2 regions of the Variimorphobacter sp. HTMS_6 genome follow, and region 2 is predicted to be linked to the other one. Evidence: a T-box and tRNA genes for the amino acid it is inferred to sense, from the RefSeq annotation. Region 2 holds a T-box; the other holds one or more tRNA genes.
The links. A T-box is a leader RNA that pairs with one kind of tRNA and senses whether it is charged. The one in region 2 lies ahead of leuS (leucine--tRNA ligase), so its partner is inferred to be a tRNA-Leu.
Positions count from the first base shown of each region.

Region 1 (5,860 bases), 2.0 Mb from region 2:
TCTGTCTGGCTGCCTTAATAATTTCACCATCTATATCATAGCCCTGTATTGTCATCTGAATGTCCGTACGTTGTTTGTCTTTAGCTTCCTGTCTTGCCTGTTCCCATATCGAGGGTGAAAATAATTCTGTCCATGTCTCTGCCAAGAACGTTCTATTAATTCCGGGAGCGATTCTTGCCCCAATCATAGCTGCCTCAATTGGGATCGTACCACTACCGCAGAAAGGATCCACCAGAATTCTATCCTTATTCCATGGAGTTAACATAATTAATGCAGCAGCCAGTGTCTCTGTAATAGGAGCCTTGCTGGTCAGCTTACGATACCCCCTTCTATGAAGTGATTCACCTGAGGTATCAATACAAATCGTTACTTCATCTTTTAGTATCGTTACACGCAACGGATAAGAATTACCGGTCTCTTCGAACCAATCCTTCTTATATTTTAATTTTAATCTTTCCACCATTGCTTTTTTCATAATGGATTGAATATCAGATGGGCTAAATAACTTACTATTTACCGAATTTGCTTTAGCTACCCAGAACTTACCGTCCTGTGGGATATATTCTTCCCAAGGGATTACCTTCGTATTCTCAAATAGCTCATCAAATGTTACTGCCTTAAAAGAACCTACTTTTAGTAGCACGCGCTCTGTTGTTCTCAAAAATATATTTGCTCTTGCAACTGTATTTATATCGCCTGTATAGCTTACCTTACCGTCTTCTACCTTAGTTATTTCACAGCCCAAATCAGTCAGCTCACGTTTTAATACGGCCTCAAGACCAAAATGGCATGGTGAAACATATTCAAATTGCTTCATTTTTACCTCCGGTTGTGTTTAAAGGAATTTTCTCCTGTACTTTTTGCAGGTTATGCATCTGTTATTGTAAAGCTCTTTTTCACTGTAGTCAATGAAGATTTATCGACTCCGCTCTAATTTACCTCGATAAGCCCTCATTCCTCCATAAAGGCTCTTAATATTATAACCTTCTTTCATTAAATCTCTTGCTGCAAGTAAACTAACATTGCCTCTATCACAATAAAATATTAAGAGAAAATGACGAGGTAATGATTTTCTTCTATCTTCTAGTTCTTCATATGGAATATTAACAGCAGTGGGAATATGTCCTTTATCATAATCGTGTTTATCTCTCAAATCAATAATCATCACATTAATTGCTCCGATATATTTCGCTATATCCCCTGTTTTAATTGTTTCGAAAGACATATCTTTACTGTCACCACCTTTGATGAAAATAAATGGAACCAATATATCATATTCAAAATAAGTCAAATTTGCTCATAAATCGTATAAATTTCGTTTCTTATAGATTAACTTTATTGCTCTACTTATCTTATGTATTCAAAATCCGGCGTTTCTATTCCATCAAAGATATATGATAAACAACCATCAGCAATAAAAAGAAGTCCCCAGATATTAATCTAGGGACATCTTTGCTTCATATATATTAATAATCACTGTCCATATCATCTAAATCATTATAGTTGTTTTTGTATCCGCTCGCATCTTTAGAAGAGTTTCTAGAAGAATTTCTGGATGTGATATCCCTAGAAGAAGCATCTCTGGATGTTGTATCTCTGGATGTTGTATCTCTGGATGTTGTATCTTTGCATCTTACGTCTGTAGAAGCGTTACGGCCAGATCCTGTAGTATAGTTTGATGTTGTGTTTTTACTTCCATAAGAATTTGCATTTCTAGAGCCAGATGCACTGGTTGAAGCATTTCTACTTGAATTGGAGCTGGTTGTATCTCTTAAGTTAGATGTTTGGTTGTTTTTAGAATTATTATTTGCCATAATGACCTCCTATAAATGAGTTAAAATTTGATATTGCAGTACTTATTATCTTCATTTCAAATTGAAATATTCATAAGGAAATCTAGTAATAAATATTCATTAAAATTATTTTAATTTAATTTTACAAATTATGCATTTTACAAAAATAAATTTATTGCATATACTTGTCTTATGTATTATAATTAACAAGTGCTAGGGGTAACCCTAGCACATTATAACCCCTTATTAATTATTTATACTCCCCTCATCGAAAAGACCACCTGGCTCCCCCAAGTGGTCTTTTCGCTTTTTATAAATTATAAATAAAAATCACGCTAAAATCGTTTTCGAAACATTGAATACACCAGCAACAATAGAATAATTGGAACTGCAAATGCAAATATAAATCCTAGGATAATACGTCCGATAATTGCAATAAAGAAGATTGATAAAACTGCAACCAATACAAATAGAACCATATGGTACCATTTAATATTAAATAACTGAAATATACTTGATTTATGATTATTTTGATTGTAATTAGTATATTCTTGTTCTTCAGTATAATAATCAGAAGAATGTGTTTGATACCCAGAATACACTCCTTTTTGTTTTGCAACTTTACTAGACTCAATTATTGTTTTCGCAATTAGTCGTGGATCACCTAAAACCTTGATTACATCTTTTTCGCTTGCAGTCTGGGTACTAATATATTGATCATAATATTGTATGTTCTGCTCAACGGTATCATTATTGACTTCACCGATCAACGATTCTCTTAGAATACTCAGAAACTCTTTTTTATTCATTCGTTAGTAGCCTCCTTTGCAACATTCTAGCATATATCTATACCTGCGTAAATTAATATTAAATTAGAAGTTAATTAAATCTCTATAAATTGAACGGATTATAGTTTATCATTAACACATTCACAACAAAAAAGCATTGTACAGTTTCCTATACAATGCTTTTCATCACGTGTGTTAGAAGATTCGAACTCCCGACCTTCTGGTCCGTAGCCAGACGCTCTATCCAGCTGAGCTAAACACACATATTAATTTGTTGCCATTTTGAAATAAAAACAGCATTACTCTTCTAAGAAGAATAATGCCGGCGACCGGAATCGAACCGGTACGGGAGATTAGTCCCGCAGGATTTTAAGTCCTGTGCGTCTGCCAGTTCCGCCACGCCGGCACAAATGGGACCTATAGGGCTCGAACCTATGACCCTCTGCTTGTAAGGCAGATGCTCTCCCAGCTGAGCTAAGATCCCATGGGATATTGATGTTGCTTACCGCTAAAACATATTAACATATAACTGAAAATCATTCAAGCAGTTTTTTAATATTAAATTCGCAAGTTTCTATATTTAAGAAACTTGACGACCCAGAAGGGACTCGAACCCTCGACCTCCGCCGTGACAGGGCGGCGCTCTAACCAACTGAGCCACTGGGCCATAATATTATGTAAATGGACCTTCAGGGACTTGAACCCCGGACCGACCGGTTATGAGCCGGTTGCTCTAACCAACTGAGCTAAAGGTCCAATATATCTAAGAACGATGTTCCCTGGACTTGAACCGATAACCAGCTGAATTCTCAACTGTTCTGCCAATGTTATACATCGGTATACCGGCAAATAAGGTTTATTCTTTTGCAACTTAATGACTCCAAGGGGATTCGAACCCCTGTTACCGCCGTGAAAGGGCGGTGTCTTAACCGCTTGACCATGGAGCCGCATTTATTATTATATCAAATATGATACATTATGTCAACCATTTTTTAAACAATTTTCACTTCTTTTAGAAGCTAACTCCCCGAGTAGGACTCGAACCTACAACCCCACGGTTAACAGCCGTGTGCTCTACCATTGAGCTATCGAGGAATACATGACAAATGAATAATGTTTTTAATTCATTTGTATATACTCTTAAAACATTAAATCTACACACGAAAATGTTTCATCCATTTACGAACGTTTTGTTCGTTTACTGTAAACCTTTTAAGGTCAAGCCCTCGACCTATTAGTAACAATCAGCTACATACGTTACCGCACTTCCACCTTTGTCCTATCTACCTGGTAGTCTTCCAGGGGTCTTACTAGCTTATGCTATGGGATATCTTATCTTGAGGGGGGCTTCACGCTTAGATGCCTTCAGCGTTTATCCCTTCCAAACTTGGCTACTCGGCCATGCCATTGGTATGACAACCGATGCACCAGTGGTTCGTCCAACCCGGTCCTCTCGTACTAAGGTCAGCTCCTCTCAAATATCCTGCGCCCACGCCGGATAGGGACCGAACTGTCTCACGACGTTCTGAACCCAGCTCGCGTACCGCTTTAATGGGCGAACAGCCCAACCCTTGGGACCTACTACAGCCCCAGGATGCGATGAGCCGACATCGAGGTGCCAAACCACTCCGTCGATGTGAACTCTTGGGAGTGATAAGCCTGTTATCCCCAGGGTAGCTTTTATCCGTTGAGCGATGGCAATCCCACTTTATACCACCGGATCACTAAGTCCTACTTTCGTACCTGCTCCACCCGTCGGTGTCACAGTCAAGCCTTCTTCTGCCTTTGCACTCTTCGAATGGTTTCCAACCATTCTGAGAAGACCTTTGAGCGCCTCCGATACCCTTTCGGAGGCGACCGCCCCAGTCAAACTCCCCACCTGACATTGTCCACCAGCCGGATTACGGCTGAATGTTAGAAATCCAGTAACACAAGGGTGGTATCCCAACAGTGGCTCCATTGTAACCAGAGTTACAACTTCACAGCCTCCCACCTATCCTGTGCATGCATTACCGGATCCCAGTATCAAGCTAGAGTAAAGCTCCATGGGGTCTTTCCGTCCTGGCGCGGGTAACCAGCATCTTCACTGGTATTTCAATTTCACCGGGTGCATTGTCGAGACAGTGCCCAAATCATTACGCCTTTCGTGCGGGTCAGAACTTACCTGACAAGGAATTTCGCTACCTTAGGACCGTTATAGTTACGGCCGCCGTTTACTGGGGCTTAAGTTCAAAGCTTCGGATTGCTCCTAACCTCTCCCCTTAACCTTCCAGCACCGGGCAGGCGTCAGCCCATATACTTCACCTTACGGTTTTGCATAGACCTGTGTTTTTGCTAAACAGTTGCTTGGGCCATTTCTCTGCGGCCTACTTGCGTAGGCACCCCTTCTCCCGAAGTTACGGGGTTATTTTGCCGAGTTCCTTAACAATGCTTCTCCCGTCGGCCTTAGGATTCTCTCCTCATCCACCTGTGTCGGTTTACGGTACGGGCTTACATAGAACAATAGCGGATTTTCTTGACGGCATGGGTTCGGAAGCTTCACTACTTTAAATTCGCTCCTCATCACACTTCAGTAACATCCGGGGGATTTGCCTCCCAGACTAACCTTTGTGCTTGAACCGGTTTTTCCATTCCCGGCTCTTCCTACCCTTCCGTGTCCCCACAGTTCTGTCTATATAAGGTACAGGAATATCAACCTGTTGTCCATCGACTACGCCTTTCGGCCTCGCCTTAGGTCCCGACTTACCCGGGGCAGATCAGCTTTACCCCGGAAACCTTGGATATTCGGCCTAGAAGATTCTCACTTCTATCTCGCTACTCATTCCGGCATTCTCTCTTCTTAAATCTCCACGCCTCCTTACGGTAACGCTTCGTCGTTTTAAGAATGCTCCTCTACCAATTACACACGTAGTGTAATTCCACAGCTTCGGTGACGTGTTTTAGCCCCGGACATTTTCGGCGCAGGACCTCTCGACTAGTGAGCTATTACGCACTCTTTGAATGTATGGCTGCTTCTGAGCCAACATCCTAGTTGTCTTCGAAATCCCACATCCTTTTCCACTTAACACGCACTTTGGGACCTTAGCTGGTGGTCTGGGCTCTTTCCCTTTTGACTACCCAACTTATCTCGTGCAGTCTGACTCCCGATAAACAATTATACGGCATTCGGAGTTTGATATGCTTCGGTAAGCTTTGACGCCCCCTAGGCAATTCAGTGCTCTACCTCCGTTAATCTATATCGAGGCTAGCCCTAAAGCTATTTCGAGGAGAACCAGCTAT
Region 1 covers NZ_AP046094.1:3,318,361-3,324,220, forward strand. Annotated here, with positions in the region: gene AC6IWN_RS15000 (THUMP domain-containing class I SAM-dependent RNA methyltransferase) at 1-817, opposite strand, end outside; gene AC6IWN_RS15005 (rhodanese-like domain-containing protein) at 917-1,291, opposite strand; gene AC6IWN_RS15010 (hypothetical protein) at 1,467-1,814, opposite strand; gene AC6IWN_RS15015 (DUF1700 domain-containing protein) at 2,129-2,602, opposite strand; tRNA gene AC6IWN_RS15020 (tRNA-Arg) at 2,771-2,844, opposite strand; tRNA gene AC6IWN_RS15025 (tRNA-Leu) at 2,902-2,987, opposite strand; tRNA gene AC6IWN_RS15030 (tRNA-Val) at 2,993-3,065, opposite strand; tRNA gene AC6IWN_RS15035 (tRNA-Asp) at 3,175-3,248, opposite strand; tRNA gene AC6IWN_RS15040 (tRNA-Ile) at 3,264-3,337, opposite strand; tRNA gene AC6IWN_RS15045 (tRNA-Glu) at 3,457-3,528, opposite strand; tRNA gene AC6IWN_RS15050 (tRNA-Asn) at 3,605-3,676, opposite strand; rRNA gene AC6IWN_RS15055 (23S ribosomal RNA) at 3,796-5,860, opposite strand, start outside.
Region 1: it encodes a tRNA-Leu, which carries the amino acid that the T-box ahead of leuS (leucine--tRNA ligase) is inferred to sense. The anticodon was not compared.

Region 2 (5,860 bases):
GCTGTAGGTGTAATAAGGGAGCTTCATAGACTTGGCCTCAGTGTCCCTGAGGATATCAGTGTCACCGGCTTTGACGATTTGACAATCGCTTCAAAGTTCCAGCCCTCCATCTCTACCATACGTCAGGATCGCAGGGATATCGGCAAAAGTGCATTTCTTTTACTGGATGGTCTAATACAGAATGTTCCGACCAGCAAGCTGTTTTTACGGGCGAAATTCATCCCCCGAGCCAGTACTTCATCATGTAAAGAGAGAACGGGGATATTCCTATCAAACGAACTATTACAAATAACTGAGTCCATTTGAAGGTATAGATATAAATAAAAAAGACACTCCTGGGTTTATTAGTGGGGTCGTACCGATTGGAACGATTCCGTTATAAAATAAGGTGTGTCTTTTTATTCATATATTAATTAGTCTTTATTTTCTACATTTATTCTAATAATATCATACTTTGCAATCCTATATTACTCAAATACTTACTACTTGCTAACCACACTTTTCTTATGATTATCCAGCTTATGATACAAAATTGTATATTCCTTCGCATACATCAATAATGATAATAACAGGAATGCTCCACAGATAAGAATTAGCACATTCGTCACCGAGTACCCCAGTGTAGGAACAGAAATCAGAACCAACATTACGGCATAGAATATGGTTGTTGAAACCTTCCCGAACCACTTTGCTCCATTCAATTTTGTTCCCTTTCTTAGCATCACAATCCCGGCAATTAACAGGAATACCTGCATTAGCACGAATAGGATTAGAAGCAGGAACATCCATCTAATTTTAACAACCAACACAAATATTAATGCAGCCTGTGTTAATTTATCGGCCAGTGGATCAACCAGCTTTCCAAAATCAGTTATCATATCGAACTTCCTAGCTATCATACCGTCAAAAAAATCAGTTAAACCGGATATGAACACCACCAAACCAGCACGAAGATAATCTCTGGGCGATTCCGCTTTTATATATAAAATTATAAAACATGGTATTAATAATAATCGAATATAGCATAATAAATTCGGTATTTTTATCAAATCACTTTTTGAGAATTTACTAATTAATTTCATCTCAAACCCCCTAAACTCGCTTTATGTAGATTAGTCTTATGTATTACTTTTAATAAAATTACTATTAATATATAAGTATTATCCAACAAATGCCATACTTATAACAAGTTTAACACAAATATTTGGGATTTGGTAGCCAATTTTTAAAATATGATAAAAAATCACTTTATCCTGAAACACAAAAGCAAATATATATTAATTCGCTTTATTAACATTCAGAACAAAGTGATTTTATTCATGGGAATCTTATTTTACTACAATATTTACAATCTTACCTGGTACATAAATCTCTTTCACAATGGTTCCAGTAAGTTTATCTGCTACAGCTTCTTTTGCTGCAGCGATTATATCATCTTTTGCTGCATCTGCTGCTACTAATACGGTAGTCTTAGTCTTTCCGTTAAGCTGTACAGCAATCTCTATCTCACTGTCCTTCATCTTTTCTTCGTCATAGGTAGGCCAGGTGTTTTTGAATACTGATTCGGTGTGACCTAACTGCTGCCATAATTCTTCACTTACATGAGGGATGAACGGAGCCAATAAGGTAACTGCTGTTTCTAAAGTCTCTCTATCAATACCACCTGTTTTTTTCACCATATCAAGCATTTTATTATTATATTCCATAAAACCGCTGACAACGGTATTTAAACTGAAAGTTTCAAGTCGGGTAGTGATATCATATACCATTCTGTTACGAAGCTTGATCATCTCCGTTGACTCAGCAACCTGGCTATCTTTGTTATCCATAACAAGGTTATAGAAACGGTTGATAAATCGGTACACTCCATCAATACCTCTGTCATCCCATTCACAATCAAGTTCCGGCGGTCCAACGAATAATTCATACATTCTTAAGGAATCGCAACCATAATCATTCACTAAATCATCCGGTGAAACTACATTTCCCATGGATTTACTCATTTTGGCGCCATTTTTTCCTACCATACCCTGATTGAACAGCTTCGTAAATGGTTCATCAAAATCCACCACACCGATATCATTTAAGAACTTAGTATAGAATCTGGAATATAATAAGTGAAGAACTGCATGCTCCACACCACCGATATACATATCAACCGGAAGTAATTCATGAGCCTTCTCTTTGGATACTAATTCTTTATCATTTTTATTATCTACATAACGCAAGAAATACCAAGAAGAACCTGCCCACTGAGGCATCGTATTGGTTTCTCTCTTTGCAGGAGCACCGCACTCAGGACAGGTAGTGTTAACCCATTCATGAATATCTGCCAGAGGAGATTCTCCTGTTCCGGTAGGCTGATACTTTTCTACCTCCGGTAATAATAACGGTAGCTGATCTTCAGGAACCGGAACTGCACCACAGTGTTCGCAATGAACAATCGGAATCGGCTCACCCCAATAACGTTGTCTGGAGAATACCCAGTCACGTAATTTATAGTTTACGGTTTTCTTACCGATACCCAATTCATCAAGCATATCAGGAACTTCCTGCTTTGCCTTCGAAGAATCCATACCGGTCCAGTCGCCTGAGTTTATCATGATACCAGGTTCGGTATATGCCTGGGTTAGTTCAGGATTTTCTTTTCCGTCCGGAGAGATTACCTGAATAATCGGAATACCAAACTTCGTTGCGAAATCAAAGTCACGATCATCATGAGCAGGTACACACATAATTGCACCGGTACCGTAATCAGCAAGTACATAATCAGATAACCAAATTGGGATTAACTTCTTAGTGATCGGATTAACCGCATAACTTCCAGTGAATACACCAGTCTTCTCTTTATCCTGCATACGGTCTACGGAGGATCTCATAGAAGATTTGTAGATATAATCCTCTACCGCTGCTCTTGTCTCATCTGTAGCTAGTTCCTTTGCCATCGCATGCTCCGGAGCGAGAACCATGAAAGTTGCACCATATAACGTATCCGGTCTGGTTGTGTATACACGGATTGATTGATCCTTACCATCAACTGTGAAATCAACCTCTGCACCATAACTCTTACCAATCCAGTCAGACTGCATCTTCTTAACCTTCTCAGGCCACTCAAGTTTATCCAAATCTTCCAACAGACGATCAGCATATTGAGTAATCTTCAACATCCATTGTTTTAAGTTTTTCTTGGTTACTGAAGAATGACATCGTTCACATTCACCGTTTACTACTTCTTCATTCGCAAGACCTGTTTTACAGGAAGGACACCAGTTAATAGGCATCTGCTTTTCATATGCCAACCCTGCTTTAAACATCTTAACAAAGATCCACTGTGTCCATTTATAGAAATCAGGATCTGTCGTATTCACTTCCATATCCCAATCATAGATTGCTGCAATTTCATTAATCTGCTTTTTAATGTTTGCCACATTTTCTGCAGTTGACTTGCTTGGATGAACACCCATCTTAATCGCATAATTTTCAGCCGGAAGACCGAATGCATCCCATCCCATTGGATGAATAATATAATATCCCTTAAGAATCTTATATCTGCTCCAAACATCACTGATTACATACCCTCTCCAGTGTCCTACATGCAAACCGCTTCCTGATGGATATGGGAACATATCCAAACAGTAGTATTTCGGCTTCTTACCGTCTTTGGGATTAACCGGGTTCTTCTCCCAGTATTTACTCCATTTCTTTTCGACTTCCTTATGATTATAAGGTGCTGCCATAGTATCTCCTCCAATCAATATGATCAATTACATTTATATTTTTAAATAAAAAAACCTTTCGCCTCAATTAAGAGACGAAAGGATATCTTCCGTGGTACCACTCTGTTTCGTAATATCATTTCTACCTATATTATACCCTAAAGTAGAATGACCATACGCACTTGATTTCGATAACGGGAATACCGCCCCAACCTACTTTAGTTCAGTCAGAGAGCTCAAAGGCGAGTTGGGAGTGTGCTGCTGCTGTCTCACACCAACCGACAGCTCTCTGGAAGCACAGGGACTCTTAATACTCCTTGTCCTAGCTTTATATATATTACTTATTAACTCTATATAAATATAATCATGCTTTGTAGTTTTGTCAAGGATTTTGTACGAAAACGCTTCCCACATGCAGTATGTCCTTCCTCATGTTTACCAAGCTATACGAATATAATTAAAAGAATTATTATAAATCAAGGAGAGTATATGAATATTATCATGGATTTTATCACGGATTATGGCTTAATTGCGATGTTTATTATCATTTTGCTTGAATACGCTTGTTTTCCAGTCTCCAGCGAAATCGTTCTACCGTTCTCCGGCGCAGTTGCCTCGATTAATAATACCAACTTCTTCGTTATACTCCCGTTGAGTGTGATAGCCGGCCTCATAGGAACCGGTTTATGTTACGCGTTAGGGTGGTATGGAGGGGGCGCTATTATTAGCAGAATTACACGTAAATTTCCCAAGACCCAGAAAGGCATTAATTCGGCCTATGAAAAGTTTAATACCCACGGAGCAGCCACTGTTTGTATCGGTCGCGTCATCCCTCTCATTCGCACCTATATTGCATTGATTGCCGGTGCCTCCAAACTTAATCCTGTTACCTACTTTACAGCATCTGCACTTGGAATCACGGTTTGGAATACTATCTTAATCGGGCTTGGGTATATTCTTCGCGAGAATTATAAGAATGTGGGTGAATATTATAATCGCTATAAACATAATCTTATCCCCGTTTTTATTGTATTCGCTGCTATTCTTATCGTTAACTTTGCTATAAAAAAGGGAAAGAAACGTAAAATCAATTCAGCTAAAGATTGATTTCTTAGTATGCACCGGATGACTTATCCAACAAAGCATTCATAATCCGATGCATGACTCATATAATTTAAAGAAGATTTCCTAACCAGGAGTGAGAACCTCTATGCAATGGCACAGTTTATCCGTAGAAGAGACCTTAAACAAATTAGGGGTCTCGCTGGATCAGGGCTTATCTACAAAAGAAACAAAAGAAAGACAGCATACATATGGGAAGAATATTTTAACTACGAAGAAGGGCAAAAGCAACGTAGTGAAATTCTTTGAACAATTTGCTGATTTCATGATCATCATCTTAATTCTTGCCGCTGTTATTTCTTTTGCAGTATCCTATTTTGAAGGCGAACCAGATTTTGTCGATCCTATTATCATATTAGTTATCATTGTTGTGAATGCAACGCTCGGCGTATTACAAGAGGCACGTGCAGAGAAAGCATTGGAAGCGCTTAAAAAAATGTCCGCTCCCTCCGCTCATGTGTTGCGTGATGGTAAAGTATCCATAATTGATTCCAGCGAACTTGTACCCGGTGATATCATTATGTTGGAAACAGGCGGCTATGTACCTGCTGACGCAAGATTAGTCTCCTCTGTAAATCTAAAGGCGGAAGAAGCCTCTCTTACCGGAGAGTCCCACCCTGTAGAAAAGATAGCTGAGGTTAAGCTAAGTCCGGAAACCAATATTATTGACCGACATAACATGGTGCTTGCCACCAGCACAATAACATATGGCAGGGGTATAGCAGTAGTAACAGACATAGGAATGAACACCCAGGTGGGGCATATCGCGACTTTGATAATGGATGAAGAAACACCGATGACACCGCTGCAAAAGCGTCTGGCAAAAACGGGAAAGATCCTTGGAATAGCTGCCTTATCCATCTGTGTCTGTATCTTCTTGATTGGATTGTTAAAGCAAATGCCTGTGTTTGATATGTTTATGACTTCGGTTAGTCTTGCCGTAGCTGCCATACCGGAGGGACTCCCGGCTATCGTAACCATTATGCTTTCACTGGGTGTACAGCGTATGGCAAAGAAAAATG
Region 2 covers NZ_AP046094.1:1,026,048-1,031,907, reverse strand. Annotated here, with positions in the region: gene AC6IWN_RS04535 (LacI family DNA-binding transcriptional regulator) at 1-306, shown strand, start outside; gene AC6IWN_RS04530 (CDP-alcohol phosphatidyltransferase family protein) at 483-1,082, opposite strand; gene leuS (leucine--tRNA ligase) at 1,329-3,737, opposite strand; T-box leader at 3,805-4,049, opposite strand; gene AC6IWN_RS04520 (DedA family protein) at 4,206-4,823, shown strand; gene AC6IWN_RS04515 (calcium-translocating P-type ATPase, PMCA-type) at 4,927-5,860, shown strand, end outside.